3 regions of the Bacillus sp. M13(2017) genome follow, and region 3 is predicted to be linked to each of the others. Evidence: predicted binding sites of a transcription regulator. Region 3 holds the regulator's gene; each other region holds the start of a gene.
What was found. Region 3 encodes Rex, which represses fermentation and respiration genes when NADH is low (regulators of the CRP and FNR family bind a similar motif). Its sites were predicted from a motif close to TTGTGAAATATTTCACAA; they were not measured.

Region 1: a site for Rex is predicted at 1,252-1,269, ahead of CGQ22_RS16915 (formate/nitrite transporter family protein). Genes of this name have one in related genera too.
Region 2: a site for Rex is predicted at 2,271-2,288, ahead of CGQ22_RS10845 (DUF1641 domain-containing protein). Genes of this name have one in related genera too.

The regions. Positions count from the first base shown of each region.
Region 1 covers NZ_KZ268506.1:47,915-53,532, reverse strand. Annotated here, with positions in the region: gene CGQ22_RS16925 (TrkH family potassium uptake protein) at 1-61, shown strand, start outside; yybP-ykoY riboswitch at 100-274, shown strand; gene CGQ22_RS16920 (TerC family protein) at 357-1,151, shown strand; gene CGQ22_RS16915 (formate/nitrite transporter family protein) at 1,354-2,205, shown strand; gene CGQ22_RS16910 (cyclic-phosphate processing receiver domain-containing protein) at 2,233-2,544, opposite strand; gene CGQ22_RS16905 (prepilin peptidase) at 2,559-3,281, opposite strand; gene CGQ22_RS16900 (LutC/YkgG family protein) at 3,395-4,105, opposite strand; gene CGQ22_RS16895 (LutB/LldF family L-lactate oxidation iron-sulfur protein) at 4,105-5,526, opposite strand; gene CGQ22_RS16890 ((Fe-S)-binding protein) at 5,543-5,618, opposite strand, start outside.
Region 2 covers NZ_KZ268502.1:331,014-336,631, reverse strand. Annotated here, with positions in the region: gene CGQ22_RS10860 (aldo/keto reductase) at 1-4, opposite strand, end outside; gene CGQ22_RS10855 (MFS transporter) at 21-1,184, opposite strand; gene CGQ22_RS10850 (winged helix-turn-helix transcriptional regulator) at 1,578-1,922, shown strand; gene CGQ22_RS10845 (DUF1641 domain-containing protein) at 2,358-2,798, shown strand; gene CGQ22_RS10840 (NAD(P)/FAD-dependent oxidoreductase) at 2,843-4,021, shown strand; gene tyrS (tyrosine--tRNA ligase) at 4,310-5,569, opposite strand.
Region 3 covers NZ_KZ268530.1:2,725-8,342, forward strand. Annotated here, with positions in the region: gene tsaD (tRNA (adenosine(37)-N6)-threonylcarbamoyltransferase complex transferase subunit TsaD) at 1-357, shown strand, start outside; gene CGQ22_RS30640 (ABC-F family ATP-binding cassette domain-containing protein) at 843-2,768, opposite strand; gene CGQ22_RS30645 (redox-sensing transcriptional repressor Rex) at 2,956-3,585, shown strand; gene CGQ22_RS30650 (YdiK family protein) at 3,615-3,806, opposite strand; gene CGQ22_RS30655 (CPBP family intramembrane glutamic endopeptidase) at 3,803-4,552, opposite strand; gene groES (co-chaperone GroES) at 4,944-5,228, shown strand; gene groL (chaperonin GroEL) at 5,267-5,618, shown strand, end outside.

The DNA of each region.
Region 1 (5,618 bases), on a different contig from region 3:
ATTTGCTCGTAAAAAGAACCCGAAAATAAAATATCCGAATGAAGATATTTTAACAGGTTGACAACCGTATAAATTATCCATATAATGAGAATACAATAACATATCTCCAAAGGGGAGTAGCGTCCAAGAATATTTCTTGGAAACAAAGTCGTCATTACGTAGAACTTAGTTCTTCCGGCTTTGTTGGCATTTTTTATTACATATGTCTAGCAAGACCTTTGCCTATTAACGGCAGAGGTCTTTTTTGTATTCATTTCCAGATTCTCCCAAAGTTAATAGGCAGGAGTATGGGGAAACTAAATAGTGGGGAAATTCTTCACTTATTTAGAACTTATAGAAATGAGAGGAGAATGTACATGGATGTATCATTATTATTGGAGTATGGTTGGGTATTACTCATCCTAATTGCACTTGAAGGGATTTTAGCGGCTGATAACGCTCTTGTTCTTGCAATTATGGTAAAACATTTACCAGAAGAAAAACGAAAGAAAGCACTATTTTATGGATTAGCGGGGGCATTTGTTTTCCGATTTGGATCGTTATTTATGATTTCGTTCTTAGTCGATGTATGGCAAGTGCAAGCAATCGGTGCCATCTACCTTATGTTTATCGCTGGTAATCACTTATTTAAAACATATGTTAAAAAGAATACAGATGAAGAAACAGAAGAAAAAGAAGCAAAGAAAAAACAAGAGAACTTTTGGTGGACTGTATTTAAAGTTGAGGTTGCTGATATCGCCTTCGCAGTTGATTCAATTTTAGCTGCTGTTGCACTAGCAATGACTTTACCAAAAACAGGATTAGGTACAATTGGTAGTCTTGATACTGGGCAATTCGTTGTTATCTTTGTAGGTGGACTTATCGGATTAATCATTATGCGATTTGCAGCAACTGCTTTCGTACAGATTTTAAAACGTAAACCAGGACTTGAAACTGCAGCATTCTTAATTGTAGGTTGGGTTGGTGTGAAGCTAACAGTTTATACATTAGCACACCCTGCATTAAATGTAATACCACATTCATTCCCAGAATCCACTCCGTGGAAGCTTACATTCTGGATTGTATTAGTCGGAATCGCAGTTGGTGGTTGGTTCTTCTCAAAAGAAGTAGAAGTAAAAGTAGAAAAGAATTTAGACGAAAAAGCGCTGTAATTACAGCGCTTTTTCTTTTTCCGTTCTTCCTCTCAATGTCCAGAAAAAATTCCATTATACTACCTTTTGTAAACGTTTTCTTAATGTATGTATGTCCTTTTTGTGAAACATTGCACAAACTTATTGAAAGTGAGAACAATTCCATGTACTTTATTCATATAAGGAGTATTTATAGAAGATTTACTAAAGGAGCGTATTACTCATGCTAGAACAAGGACTAGATTATGTTGTCAAACTGGCTAAAAACAAAAAGAAAATACTAGATACAAACCCAATGCAATATTTCATTCGTGCTGCACTTGCGGGTATTTATATCGGTTTTATTATTGTACTATGTTTTAAATTAGGTAACTTTTTTCACATTGCAGATTCACCAGCAACGTATTTAGCTGCTTCTATGTTTTTCGGGATTGCTCTCGTACTTATTATATATGGCGGTGCTGAATTGTTTACTGGAAACACAATGTACTTTACTGTAGCAACTTTAAGAAAAGAAACAACGATTTCTGATACACTTCGTAACTGGGTTGCTTGTTATGCAGGTAACTTAGCCGGCGCGTTATTCTTTGCCTTACTATTTTACGCAACTGGAATTTTCGAAGCAATTGATCACGGTCACTTAATGAGTAAAGTCGTTGAAGGAAAGATGAACACACCTACGATGCAGTTATTCTTTAAAGCTATTTTATGTAACTGGCTCGTATGTCTTGCTTGTTTCTTACCTTCTCAGGTTAAAGGTGACACAGCAAAAATAATGGTCATGATGCTACTTGTTTTCACATTCTTCTTATCTGGCTACGAACATAGTATTGCAAACTTATCACTCTTTGCTTTATCTTTAGTTTCACCGCATCCTGAGACAATTTCTTTTTCAGGTGCTATTCATAACTTAATTCCTGTTACAATCGGTAACATTATTGGTGGATCAGTATTTGTCGGTATGGTATACCACTACTTAACAAAGAAAACACCTGACGTTCAACAGGAAAAAACTGAAATCGCAACAGCTCAACAAGAAGAGATTATTCCTTTACAAGCACATATGAAACATTAAAAACTCCAAAGTTTTACTTTGGAGTTTTTAGCTTCCCACGTATTTAACTAAAAGGTGAGGATTAATTTCTCCTTCTTCCTTTCCCTTATCCATTCTCTGTTTCATCTTATGCATACCGATGACATCATTCGTATGAAGGTGAATTTCATTTACATATAATCCCTCTGTACAAAAAGCTTCTACAAAATCTAGTCCATTTTTTGCTCCCCAGCCCATATTATAATCAAGGGAAAGAATATTCACATCATAATCCCGAACCATTTGCAAGGCACATTCTACTGTAGTTGCGGACACATACCCGAACGGGCAACTTCTTTGATCATCCATATATACGTTCATTTTCGATTCACTCTCTAATTTGAATAAGCGGCTAATACATAACACATTGCCCCAAGACTAATAAAAGGACCAAATGGAATTGGCTTTCGTACTTCTATACGTTTTAATCCGATACCAATCCCCAAAAAACAAAGACTAAAACAAGATGCTAAAAATAAAACGATAAAAACTCCCTTCACTCCTACTATAAAACCAAGTAACGAAAGCAGTTTTATATCTCCTCCGCCAAGCCCTTCTGGATATATCTTTTGCATGCAATATAACAAAATAAATATAACACCACTACCAGCTATACTATCTGTCCAAGTAACTAATTGTACAAAAACACTTTCGAGAATGAGTAAAACGGCAAACGAAATTAAAATACAATCAGGAATTAACATATATAAGTAATCTGTAACTGAAATAATAAGAAGTAGCGAAAAAAGGGATAAAATGATAATAAGCTCTCGTTCTATTCCAATCATATAAACTGTAAGAAGAAATATACCTCCTGTTATATATTCAAATGTTACATACATAATTGGAATTTTCCTCTTACAATTCGTACAATAGCCTCTTTGTATATAAAATGAAATGATGGGGATTAGTTCTTTTGTCCTTAGCACATATTTGCAATAATCACAATGTGAACGCGGGGTAATAATAGAAACACCTAATGGAACCCTCATCGCAACTAGCATAAAAAAAGAACCAAACACCACCCCTGCTAACAGTGCATATAAATAAGTGAACATCCCTTCCTCTCCTTTCCCAAAAAACATAGCAAAAAAAGGAGAGAACTTCTACTTCATATTATCCTTTATTCTACTAAAAAAGCAGGCCATTTTCTGGCCTGCTTTCCCCTCTTTTATACGATGAAATATACTGCTTTTAATGGTCCATGTACTCCGACAACAAGATTCATCTCAATGTCAGCCGAGTTACTTGGTCCTGTAATAAAGTTAATACAAGATGCCGCTGTCTCCCCATTTTCTACGCGTGAGTTCATATCCTGAACTGCTTGTGTAATACGAGGCACAAGTGTTTCACGTGGAATAATAGCAAAATATACAGTCGGTAAAAAGTGTAAAGAACGTCCTTGCCCTTTATGACTTTGTACAACAATTGTACCAGATTCAGCTAATGTATAATCACTAAATGCAATACCAATATTCGCTTTTTCAGCTAAACGCATATTTTCGTCTTTTCTCTCTGGATCCCATACGTTCACTTCAACGTCTCGCTTTGGAAGTTCTTCTTGAAATAAAGATGTTAAACCATATGCATCAAAACGCTCATCTGCTGATAATAAAATAGGTCCCCCGCCGTTTTCCATAATTACTTTTTGAAGGTCTTCACCTAAACTGTCATTTGTCGTTTCTACTACAGTTGTATGAATGTTTGTACATTGCTTTTTAAACACTTCTAGTAATTCTTCTTGTGAATAATCTTTTAACGTTTCTATATTCACATTACTTTTCCATACTGGACGCTCTACACCTTCTGTTTTACGAGCGCGCCCAAGTTCTTTTGCAATGTTATCTAGAAAGGCATCACGGTTTTGAATTAATCCTGTCATTATTTGTCCCCACCTTTCTTATGATCTTTATACCAATCACGGAATCGTTCTTTACTTGGAGCTGGGAATTCACGAATATCTGTCCAGTTTTTAAGTGGCCCAACACCTTTTGATACACGGTTACCAGATGTAAATGGACTCATTGCTGCTGGCGCCATTTTTGATCCCATTTTATATAAAGCTGCTGAAGATGCACCCATACTAAACATTTTCATTGCTAATTTTTCTGCAAGTGGAGCACGTCCTTCTTGCTCAACGATAACTTGACGATGTTTTAATAATAAATCATGCAATGGAATTTTTACTGGACAAGCTTCTGTACATGCTCCGCATAAACTAGAGGCATAAGGAAGCTCTTTGTAATCATCATATCCACCTAAAAGTGGTGTTAATACCGCACCAATTGGTCCTGAGTATATAGAACCATATGAATGTCCACCAACATGACGATATACAGGGCATACGTTAACACAAGCAGCACAACGAATACATTGCAATACTTGGCGGAATTCAGATCCAAGAATTTGAGAACGACCATTATCGACCACAACTAAGTGGAATTCTTCTGGGCCATCTACTTCCTCTTCTTGAATTGGTCCCGCTACCGTTACATAACTTGTTAACTTTTGACCTACTGCACTACGACATAGTAAACCAACTAAAACATCTAATTCTTCCATTGTAGGAACCATACGTTCCATACCCATTACTGCAATTTGTGTTTTCGGAATCGACATGACAAGATCGGCATTACCTTCATTCGTTACTAAACAAAGAGAGCCAGTATTTGCAACAGCAAAGTTACAACCAGTTACACCAATTTCTGCATCCATAAATTTCTCACGAAGTTGTTTACGAACAAACTTTGTCATTTCATACGGGTCATCAGAATTTTCATAGCCTAACTTTTCTTTAAATACATCGCGAATTTGCGTTCTATTTTTATGAAGTGCAGGTGCAATAATATGTGAAGGTGGATCGTTATCTACTTGCAAGATATACTCTCCTAAGTCACTCTCTAACACTTCACAGCCAATCTCTTCAAGCGCATGGTTCATACTGATTTCTTCTGTTACCATCGACTTTGATTTTACTACTTTTTTCGCTTGTTTCTTTTTGGCAACATCTTGAATATACTTTGCAGCTTCCTCTTTCGTCTTCGCAAAGTACACGTGTCCGCCTCTTTTTGATACATTTTCACTTAACTGCATTAAGTAATAATCCAGATTTTCTAACGTATGTTGACGAATTTGTTCACCTAGTTCACGCCACTCTTCCCAGTTTCCTAATTCATCTGCAGCTTTTAAGCGATTCGTATATAAACGCGTTTGTGCAGAAGATACTGCTCCGCGCATAAACGAATCTTGAATTCCATCACCAACGCGATCATTAAATTTTTTCTCACTGATTTTCATAGACATAGCTTATGTTCCCCCTTCATGAGCGACTATTCAGTACCTCAGCAATATGCATTACTTTTACTTCTTTTCCTAAACGCTCAATACGTCCGCCA
Region 2 (5,618 bases), on a different contig from region 3:
TCATTTTATTTTCTCTCCTTTTATTTTACTTGATCTCTTTTTTCTAATGTCATGCTCCACGCTGTTAAAATCACAGCACCTACTACCATAATTCCGCCTACCCAAGCCGTATGAATTAATCCTAACGAGTTCGTTACAATACCGCCCAAGTAAGCACCAAGAGCAATTCCTGCGTTAAATGCTGCGATGTTAATCGCCGATGCTACATCAACAGCGCTAGGTACAAACCTCTCAGCCAAGATAACGACATACACTTGTAGCCCTGGGACATTCATAAACGCAAATAGTCCCATAAAAATAATTGTAATGAATCCAGCAACTTTAAATGGTGCTGTAAATGTTAAAACAAATAATACAATCGCTTGAATAAAGAACATGTAAAATAACGCTCGAATCGGATTATGATTTGATAATTTTCCACCGACCATATTCCCAATCGCAATTGCAATTCCATACACTAACAAAATAATTGTAACGGTACTTGCTTTAAATCCTGTTACTTCTTGTAATAACGGAGATAAATACGTAAATGTTACGAACGTTCCCCCATATCCTAATGCAGTAATAATAAATACAAGTAACAGTCTTCCATTCGTAATCAGCTTAAATTGATCGCGAAATGATACGGACGTACCTTTTTTTAAATTAGAAGGAATTAGCATACTATTGGCGATTAAAGCAACGATTCCAATGGCCACAATAACAATAAACGAGGCCCTCCAGCCAAATTGTTGACCGATAAACGTTCCAATTGGCACACCTGTAATAGTCGCAACTGTTAATCCAGTAAACATAATCGCAATGGCACTTGCACGTTTATTCTCAGGTACAAGAGCAGCCGCAATTGTAGATCCAATTGACATAAAAACACCATGTGCAAATGCAGATACAACCCTCGCAATAAGTAACACAGTAAAACTTGTTGCTACTGCCGCAATGCCATTACCAATAATGAAAATAATCATAATCCACATTAATAACGTCTTTCGCGACATACTAGCTGTTAATGACGTTAATACTGGAGCACCAAACGCTACTCCTAATGCATATAAAGAAACAGTTAACCCCGCTGTTGTAACAGAAACATGTAAATCCTCTGAGATAGATGGTAATAAGCCGACACTAATAAATTCAGTTGTACCAATTCCAAACGCACTAATTGCTAGTGCTAATAAAGCAAACATACTTCTCCGATTCGTCTGTACTGCCGAAGAAGATACTGTATATGAATTCAATTGAACTCCTCCTTAATGCGAGAAATCCAATCATAATAGTATGATAAAAAGGCCTTTTTATCTTCTACAAAAATAACTTTACTGTTGATATACGCTATTATGAATGGCTTTACTCTTTTTTTGAAGAACGCACTTAAAAGTACGATAGGTACCTAAAAGTAACATAGGCACTTTTTAGTACCGTACTACTCATTTCCCTCTTACGTATGCTATTATGGAACATATTCAACATGATAAAAAGTACGTACTTTAAAGTGCTATAGGCACTTTTTAGTAACATTTAATTATTTAGCTTCTTTTGTTGGAGAACTTAAATCTACATTCATCAAAGGAGATTTTTATATGAAAAAATATAATATTCCCGTTGAAGCGACTTTAGAGGTTATCGGTGGAAAATGGAAGGTTGTTATCCTTTGTCATCTAACGAAAGGCACAAAAAGAACGAGTGAACTAAAACGTTTAATGCCTGGGATTACACAAAAAATGTTAACTCAGCAATTACGTGAATTAGAAGACGATGGGGTCATTCAAAGAAAGGTATACAATCAAGTACCACCAAAAGTAGAATATTCACTTACAGAATACGGTTGGTCTTTAGAATCCATTCTTGATTCTCTTTGTACTTGGGGCGAATGCCATCTTGAAAAAAGCGGTAACACATCGATGCTAATTGTAGAAGGTGAATAATAGGAAAAAGGAAAAAACGAACATGAATTTGTTCATTTTTCCCTTTTTTTCTTTATATGTATATACATTTCTAACTGGAACAAAATATTTTATACGCTTTCATACCTTGTCAGCACTACGTTATACACTCAATATCAAATAATTAGGAATCATTTTTATGTTAACATAGGTGTATATAGTATATAATATAGGATATATATTATATACACTTTCCGGTAGCGGAGCTTTTCCATTATGCGGACAAGCCATGTATCGGACAGTTCATAAATGATAAGTAAGACGTTATGGTTTTAGATTTATGTTTGCAGCTTACTTGCTGTCGTAAATTTAAAGGCATTTTATTGTGTTTTGTGAAACTTTGTATAAAGTTTCGTAAACGTTTACTATCTTACTTATAAAAAATAAGAGTATTGCTATCGTAAAGGAGAATTGGAGATGCCAGAAACTATGACTCAAACAAAGCCAGAACAAGAAACTGTACAAATTTCTGCTAGCCAAGGACAACTTGATGTACTTGATCAGTTGTTAAAACCTGAGGTACAAGAATCATTAACAACACTAGTAGAACAGCTTCCAAAATTAACTGAGCTTGTTAACATTTTAACTAAATCTTATGACTTCGCTCAAACTGTTGCTACTGATGAAGTATTAAAAAGCGACACTGTTGGTGCAATTACAGAGCTTGTAGAACCTGTAAAAGATACAGTGAAAAGCATGGCTGCAACTGCAATCGAAGCGAAAGATCGTGCTGAAGAAAGCAACGAAGTTATCGGCCTATTCGGTCTTTTAAAATTACTAAAAGATCCACAAGCACAAAAAATGTTCCGCTTTGTGAACGCATATCTTCAAATTAGTGCAGAACGTAACAATAAATAATTTAACTTATAACAACAATTAGTAAAGACGGGGGATATCATACTATGTCAAAACAAATTGTCATCTTAGGCGCTGGTTATGGCGGTCTTCTTGCCGCTTTAAACGTACGTAAATATTACAGCAAATCAGAAGCACAAGTTACAGTGATTAACCAATACCCAACACACCAAATCATCACTGAACTACACCGCCTTGCAGCTGGTAACGTGTCTGAGCAAGCAGTTGCAATGCCACTTACAAAGCTTTTCAAAGGTAAAGATATCGATCTTAAAATCGCAACAGTTGAGTCATTCTCAGTTGATAGCAAAGAAATCAAACTAGCTGGCGGCACTACTTTATCTTACGATGCACTTGTAGTTGCTTTAGGAAGTAAAACTGCTTACTTCGGTATTCCAGGACTAGAAGAAAACAGCATGGTATTAAAATCTGCTGCTGATGCAAACAAAATCTACAAACACGTTGAAGACCGTATTCGTGAATACGCGAAAACGAAAAACGAAGCTGACGCTACAATCGTAATCGGTGGTGGCGGATTAACTGGCGTTGAGCTAGTTGGTGAGCTTGCTGACATTATGCCTAAACTTGCAAAAAGCCACGGCGTAAATCCAAAAGAAGTTAAACTTCTTCTTGTTGAAGCAGGTCCAAAAATCCTTCCAGTATTACCAGACCACTTAATCGAACGTGCAACTACTAGCCTAGAAGCACGCGGCGTTACATTCTTAACTGGTCTTCCTGTAACAAACGTTGCTGGCAACGAAATCGACTTAAAAGACGGTCAAAAACTTGTTGCTAACACATTCGTTTGGACAGGCGGCGTACAAGGTAACCCATTAATCGGTGAATCAGGTCTTGAAGTTAACCGTGGACGTGCAACAGTCGATGCATACCTACAATCTACTTCTCACAAAGATGTATTCGTTGCTGGAGACAGCGCTGTTGTCTTCGCTCCAGACGGACGTCCATACCCACCAACTGCACAAATCGCTTGGCAAATGGGTGAGTTAATTGGATACAACTTATACGCAGCACTAGAAGGCAAAGCATTCGAAGAGTTCGCACCTGTAAACTCTGGAACACTTGCTAGTCTAGGACGTAAAGATGCTGTTGCTACAATTGGAGCAAGCAATACTCCACTTAAAGGCTTACCAGCATCATTAATGAAAGAAGCAAGTAACGTTCGTTACTTATCACACATTAAAGGTCTATTCAGCTTAGCTTACTAATCTGAATATAAGCCCGAATCATGCCCTGCATGGTTCGGGCTATTTTTATCCGTAATTTTCTCTAACTTATTTATTCGGCAAAAAAATTATATACCCTTTAAATTTATCTAAATATACTGACTTTTAACAATGAAAGCTGTCCCGTTCGGAACAGCTCTTATTGTCGCTTTTTGTCGGTAAATCGATATATCGGGAAAATCGCTGATATATTCGGATTTGCGCTGATATATTTCGAGTTACGGTCGATATATTCAAAAAATCGCCGATATAATTTTTTCACCCTCTTCATTATCCTAACTTCACAAGGCTGTAGTTCTTCTTCCCTTTACGAATAATAATAAATCTTCCATCAAACGAATTTTCTACAGTAACATCCGTACCCACATCTGTTACTTTCTCACCATTCATAGAAATCGCACCATTATTAATGTCCTCGCGTGCTTGTCGTCTAGATGGTTCGATTCCTAAATCGACTAGCCACTCTACGATGTTTTTCGTCTCTTTTGAAGACTGAAATGTTGGCATTTCTTTAAAGCCTTGTTCAATTTCATCAGCTGTTAACGATTTAATATCTCCGCTAAATAACGCTGCTGTGATTTTTTCAGCTTGCAGGAACGCCTCTTCTCCATGAACGAATTTCGTCATTTCTTCTGCTAACACTTTTTGTGCTTCACGTTTATGAGGCTCCGCTTCTACCCTCGCTGCTAATTCATCAATACGCTCTTTCGTTAAGAACGTAAAGTATTTCAAGTATTTAACGACATCACGATCATCTGTATTTACCCAGAACTGGTAAAATTCAAACGGTGTCGTTTTTTCAGGATCAAGCCAAACCGCACCACCTGCTGATTTACCAAACTTCGTACCATCCGATTTTAATAATAATGGAATCGTTAATCCGAATACTTTCGCCTCATGACCTTCTAACTTACGAATTAAATCTAAACCACTCGTAATATTTCCCCATTGGTCACTACCACCAATTTGAAGTTGAACATCCTCTTTCGTGTATAAATGATGGAAATCCATCGCTTGCAAAATTTGGTACGTGAATTCCGTGAAAGAAATACCTGTATCTAAGCGGCTTGCTACAATATCCTTCGCTAACATGCTATTGATGCTAAAGTTTTTCCCGTAATCACGTAAAAACTCAATAATATTTATTTCATGTGTCCAATCATAGTTATTTACCATCTTCACTTCGCTATTTCCGCCAAAATCAAATAGCTTTTTCATTTGTGCTGTTAACGCATCTACATTATGCTGAACCACTTCTAACGTTTGAAGCTGACGCTCTGATTGTCGTCCACTCGGATCACCAATTGTTCCTGTTGCCCCGCCAATTAAAATAACAGGATGATGGCCAGCTAATTGGAATCTCTTCATCATCATAAACGGAATCAAATGTCCTATATGCATACTATCACCAGTCGGATCAACTCCGCAGTATAGTGAAATCTTTTTCTCTTCTACTAGCTTGCGTAAACCTTCTTCGTCAGTCTGCTGATTAACGGCGCCGCGCCATTCTAATTCATCAATAATATTCATCTTTTGTCATCCCCTTTATTTTTTAAAAACAAAAAAGCCCCTACGTCTA
Region 3 (5,618 bases):
ATCAACACTGTGCATAATGCAAAACAACGCGGTATAGAAATTGCGCCAGAAGATTTAGCGGCAAGTTTCCAAGAAAGTGTAATAGATGTACTTGTAACGAAAGCAGCTCGTGCAGCAGAAGCTTATAATGTAAAGCAATTACTTCTTGCTGGTGGAGTAGCTGCTAATAAAGGACTTCGTGCGCGATTAGAAGAGGAATTTGCACAAAAAGAAAACATTGAATTAATTATTCCGCCGCTATCTTTATGCACAGATAATGCAGCGATGATTGCAGCGGCAGGGACAATTGCTTATGAACAAGGTAAGCGTGCAACATTAGCCTTAAATGCAAATCCAGGATTAGATATTGAAGCATAGTTATGCACATAATTAACCACAGGTTGTGGATAAAACCCATATTGTCTGTTGATAATATGGGTTTTATTGTGTATATAAAATGTTGATAACTTTTTTGTTGATTGTGGATAATGTGGAAAAGTTATTTTAAGGTTTATTTTATAAAGGTGGATATGTGTATAAACTTGTGGATAAATAGGATGATGTCAGACCTTTGAATTTGTTCTTTTTCGGGAAATAAAAGGCAAGAAGATATCCCCGAAAAACATTTTGAAACATCACCCCATTATAGAAGATGCTAATATTGTCAATCTTTGTCGTTAAATCGATATTTCGTTTCAAATTGTTAATATATATAGGGTTACGATAGATATATTTGAAAAATCGTTAGTATATTCTAAGTTACGATTGATATACTCAAAAAATTGTTTCTGTATTAAAAGAAAAGAAGATGTCGCATAGTCAAAAATCCTGACTTATGAGACATCTTCTTTATTTAAATATGCTTATACATGCAGCTCTTCCCATTCTGCCATACAAGTTTCAAGTTGTTCTTGTAGCGTTTGCTTTTTAGTTGTAATTTCACTAGCTTTTTCATAATCTGCATATATTTCTGGTAAGCAAAGTTGATCTTCTAACGTAGCAATTTCTTCTTCTAATTCTAATATACTTTGTTCTAGCTCTTCAATTTTTCTAGTGCGTTGACGCTCTAGTTTTTTACGCTCTTTTTCTTCTAAATAATTTAATTTCTCTTGTGCAACCACCTTTTGAACAGGAATGTCACTTTCTTGCTGTTCAAGTTCTGCACGTTCAATCATTTCATTTTTCTTTTCAACGTAGTAATCGTAATCCCCTAAATATTCCTGTGCACCTTCTGTTGATAACTCAACCACAGTCGTTGTTACACGGTTAATAAAGTAGCGGTCATGTGAGACGAATAGAAGAGTCCCTGGGTAATCAATTAAAGCATTCTCCAAAATTTCTTTACTATTTAAATCAAGGTGGTTCGTAGGCTCATCTAGAATTAATAAATTTGATTTTTGCATCATAAGTTTTGCAAGAGCTAATCGAGCTTTTTGTCCACCACTAAGGGAAGATACTGGTTTCAGTACATCATCTCCTGTGAATAAAAAATTCCCGAGTATAGTACGGATTTCTTTTTCAGGTTGCAGTGGATATTCATCCCATAGTTCATTTAAAACCCGTTTAGAAGATGTTAAGTTTGCTTGTTCTTGATCATAATAACCAACAGATACATTTGATCCGAAAGAAACATCACCATTTAATAGTGGTAACTTATTCACAATAGACTTTAATAATGTGGATTTCCCAATTCCATTTGGACCAACTAAAGCAACACTATCTCCGCGAGTTAAGCGCATAGTTACATGTTCAATTATAGGGTTCTCATCATAGCCGATGGTTGCATCATTTACTTGTAAAACATCATTTCCACTTTGCTTTTCAATATCGAAGTGGAATGATGCTGACTTAGAATCCCCTAATGGTCTTGTTAATAATTCCATTCTGTCTAGTTGTTTACGGCGACTTTGAGCCCGTTTCGTTGTAGAAGCGCGAGCTATATTCTTTTGAACGAAGTCCTCAAGTTTTGCGATTTCATCTTGTTGTTTTTCGTAACGTTTCATTTCTTGCTCATATAATGCTGATTTTAAGTCTAAATATTTACTGTAGTTACCAACAAATCGTCTGCTTTCTTTATTCGAAATTTCATATACTTGTGTAACGAGTTTGTCTAAGAAATAACGGTCATGTGAAACGATTAATATTGCGCCAGGATAACCTTGTAAATATTGCTCAAGCCACGTTAATGTTTCGATGTCTAAATGGTTTGTAGGCTCATCCAAAATAAGTAAGTCTGGTTTTGTTAATAATAATTTCCCGAGAGCTAATCTTGTTTTTTGCCCGCCGCTTAAAGTAGAAATCGTCGTCTGGTGCGTTTCAACTGGGAAGCCAAGGCCGCTTAAAATGGAGCGAATATCCGCTTCATATTGATATCCACCTTGATCTTTATAATTGAGTTGCAATTGGTCATACTCAGCTAACAATCTTTCATATGTAGCTTCGTTTGAAAAGTTTTCTTCTTTTCCCATTTCTTGCTCAAGCCTTCGAAGTTTTGTCTCCATTTGCTGTAAGTGGGTAAAGACGGTTAGCATTTCATCCCAAATTGTTAAAGACGTTTCTAGTCCAGTATTTTGAGCTAAATATCCGATTGAGACATCTTTTGGTTTTATAATTTCGCCACCATCATGAGATAATTCACCAGCGATTATTTTTAATAATGTAGATTTTCCTGCTCCATTCCTTCCAACTAATGCGATACGATCTTTTGTTTGTACTTCCAATTTTATGTTTGCCAGAATTGTTTCTGCACCGTATAATTTCGAAAGCGCGTTTACTTGTAATAAAATCAATGTTTTCACCTCAAATAATTTCTTAACTTTGCCATGTTTATATTTCTCAATCATACTAAAAATAGTGTATAGTTTAAAATAAAGAGAGAATACTTCTTCTCTTTATTATACAAGGAATTTAATGAGTGCTAAACTTCTGTATTTGATTAAAGTATATGAATAATGATAGGAAGAGAGGAGAGGTCATATGGATCAGCAAAAGATTCCACAAGCCACTGCTAAAAGATTGCCTCTATACTATCGATTTATCCAAAACTTATCTCTTTCTGGTAAGCAGCGTGTTTCATCGGCCGAATTGAGTGAGGCAGTAAAAGTAGATTCCGCAACAATACGAAGAGATTTTTCGTATTTTGGAGCGTTAGGGAAAAAGGGATATGGATATAACGTAAATTATTTATTATCATTTTTCCGCGAAACACTTGATCAAGATGATATAACACGTGTAGCACTTATTGGAGTAGGTAATTTAGGGACCGCTTTCTTACATTATAATTTCACGAAAAACAATAATACAAAAATTGAAATGGCATTTGATGTTAGTGAAGAGAAAGTTGGAACAGAAATCGGGGGCATTCCTGTATATCATTTAGATGAATTAGAAGAGAGATTATCAAATGATATACAAGTGGCAATATTAACAGTACCAGCCACAGTAGCACAAGCTGTAGCAGATAGATTAGCTGAAACGAGCGTGCACGGTATTTTGAATTTCACACCAGCGCGATTAAACGTATCAGAGAATATTAGAATTCATCATATTGACTTAGCTGTAGAGTTACAAACATTAGTTTACTTTTTGAAAAACTATCCACAATAAAACGCAGAGGAAGCGACCTCTGCGTTTTATTATTGTTTCTTCTTTGTGAATTTAACTAATATAAGGCGAAGTGCCAAATTAAAATCAATTGTTGCCATAACTGCAAATAGTATTGTCCACATATTCCAGATTGTATCTGTCACGTTCGTAATGGCCAAGCGTGTAAAGATACATCCAAGAAGGAAGTATAGTGCAGCCATGAACAATGGTGAGTTTCTCATACAAAAAATCCTCCGATAAAGCCTTGCATTTTTTCAGCTTCTTTAATCATTTCTTGAATTTGCTCATTGCTCATAAAAATTTGCCCAATAGCAACTAATGTATTCATCGCAACATGAGCTGCAATCGGAACGATAATACGTTTCGTCTTCACATATAAGAAGGCGAATACGAGCCCCATAGCAGTGTATACCAATAAGTGAGTAAAATCAAAATGAATTGCTGCGAATACAAGCGAACTAATGATAGCTGCAATAAAGAAGTTAAACTTCTTATAAAGTGCACCAAATAAAATTTTTCTAAATACGATTTCTTCTAAGATAGGTCCGATTATAGATACGACAATAAGGAACCAAGGTGTCGTTCTTGCAATTTCCATCAGTTTCATTGTATTTTCTGAACCTTGCTTAATTCCTAGTAGCTGCATCTCGATCATACCGGCAACTATTTGTGAAAAGAAAGCTAAGAAGAACCCGATGAAAATCCATCCAATAGTAGCTGGGACAGAAGAGCGCATTGCATCTAAATGCCTGTCACGAATATCTGTTCTAAGTAACCAAAGTATGATACATAATGCAACAAAGAAGCTAATAATTGCCCAGTGTCCCATTATGATTTGTCCTTTTTCCTCAATGGTAAATCCTCTATTATCATAGAGTCCTGTTTTTAGGAGAAGTGGTAATCCAACAACGCCAGATAACTGCATTAAAATGTATGTAACGATAATCCACCAGTATTGTTTCTTCAAATGGTTTAACCATCCTTTCTAACTCTAGTGTATGAGATAAGGTAGGATAACATGTAAATATGTTATCTACGATATAAACTTTCATTCGAATTATGATTTTTTTGTAAATCTTTATTTGAAATTAAAGTAGGAGACAGGAAAAAGTTGTACGTTTAGCGAAAACAACTTAGGGTGTCTTTCATATTGTAACATACGAGTAGGGGAAACAACGATTCATATAGTAAAGGCGGTATTCTATATAGAAAGTTTATATAGTAATTTGCGAAAAAATTATGATTTTTTTACTTGCAAAAGAAATTGAGATTATTTATTATTATAAGTGTGTTAGCACTCGGATGACTTGAGTGCTAATAAAAGAAATTTACATAACAAAATGAGGAGGTTATTGTTCATGCTAAAGCCATTAGGTGATCGCGTTGTAATTGAGCTTGTTCAAGCAGAAGAAAAAACAGCAAGTGGTATTGTATTACCAGATACTGCAAAAGAAAAACCACAAGAGGGTAAAGTTGTTGCAGTAGGTACTGGTCGAGTGCTTGAGAATGGTGAGCGTGTTGCTTTAGAGGTAGCAGCAGGTGATCTTATCATCTTCTCAAAATATGCAGGTACTGAAGTGAAATATGAAGGTACAGACTACTTGATTTTACGTGAAAGTGACATTTTAGCAGTTATCGGTTAATTATATAAATCTTAAAAAATCCAAGGGGGTCAATTATTATGGCAAAAGATATTAAATTTAGTGAAGAAGCACGTCGTTCGATGCTTCGCGGTGTCGACACTCTTGCAAACGCAGTAAAAGTAACACTTGGACCAAAAGGTCGTAACGTTGTACTTGAGAAAAAATTTGGTTCACCACTTATTACAAATGATGGTGTAACAATCGCAAAAGAAATCGAATTAGAAGATGCATTCGAAAACATGGGTGCGAAGTTAGTAGCAGAAGTTGCTAGCAAAACAAACGATGTAGCTGGTGACGGAACAACAACTGCAACTGTATTAGCGCAAGCTATGATTCGTGAAGGTCTTAAAAACGTAACAGCTGGTGCGAACCCAATGGGTCTTCGTAAAG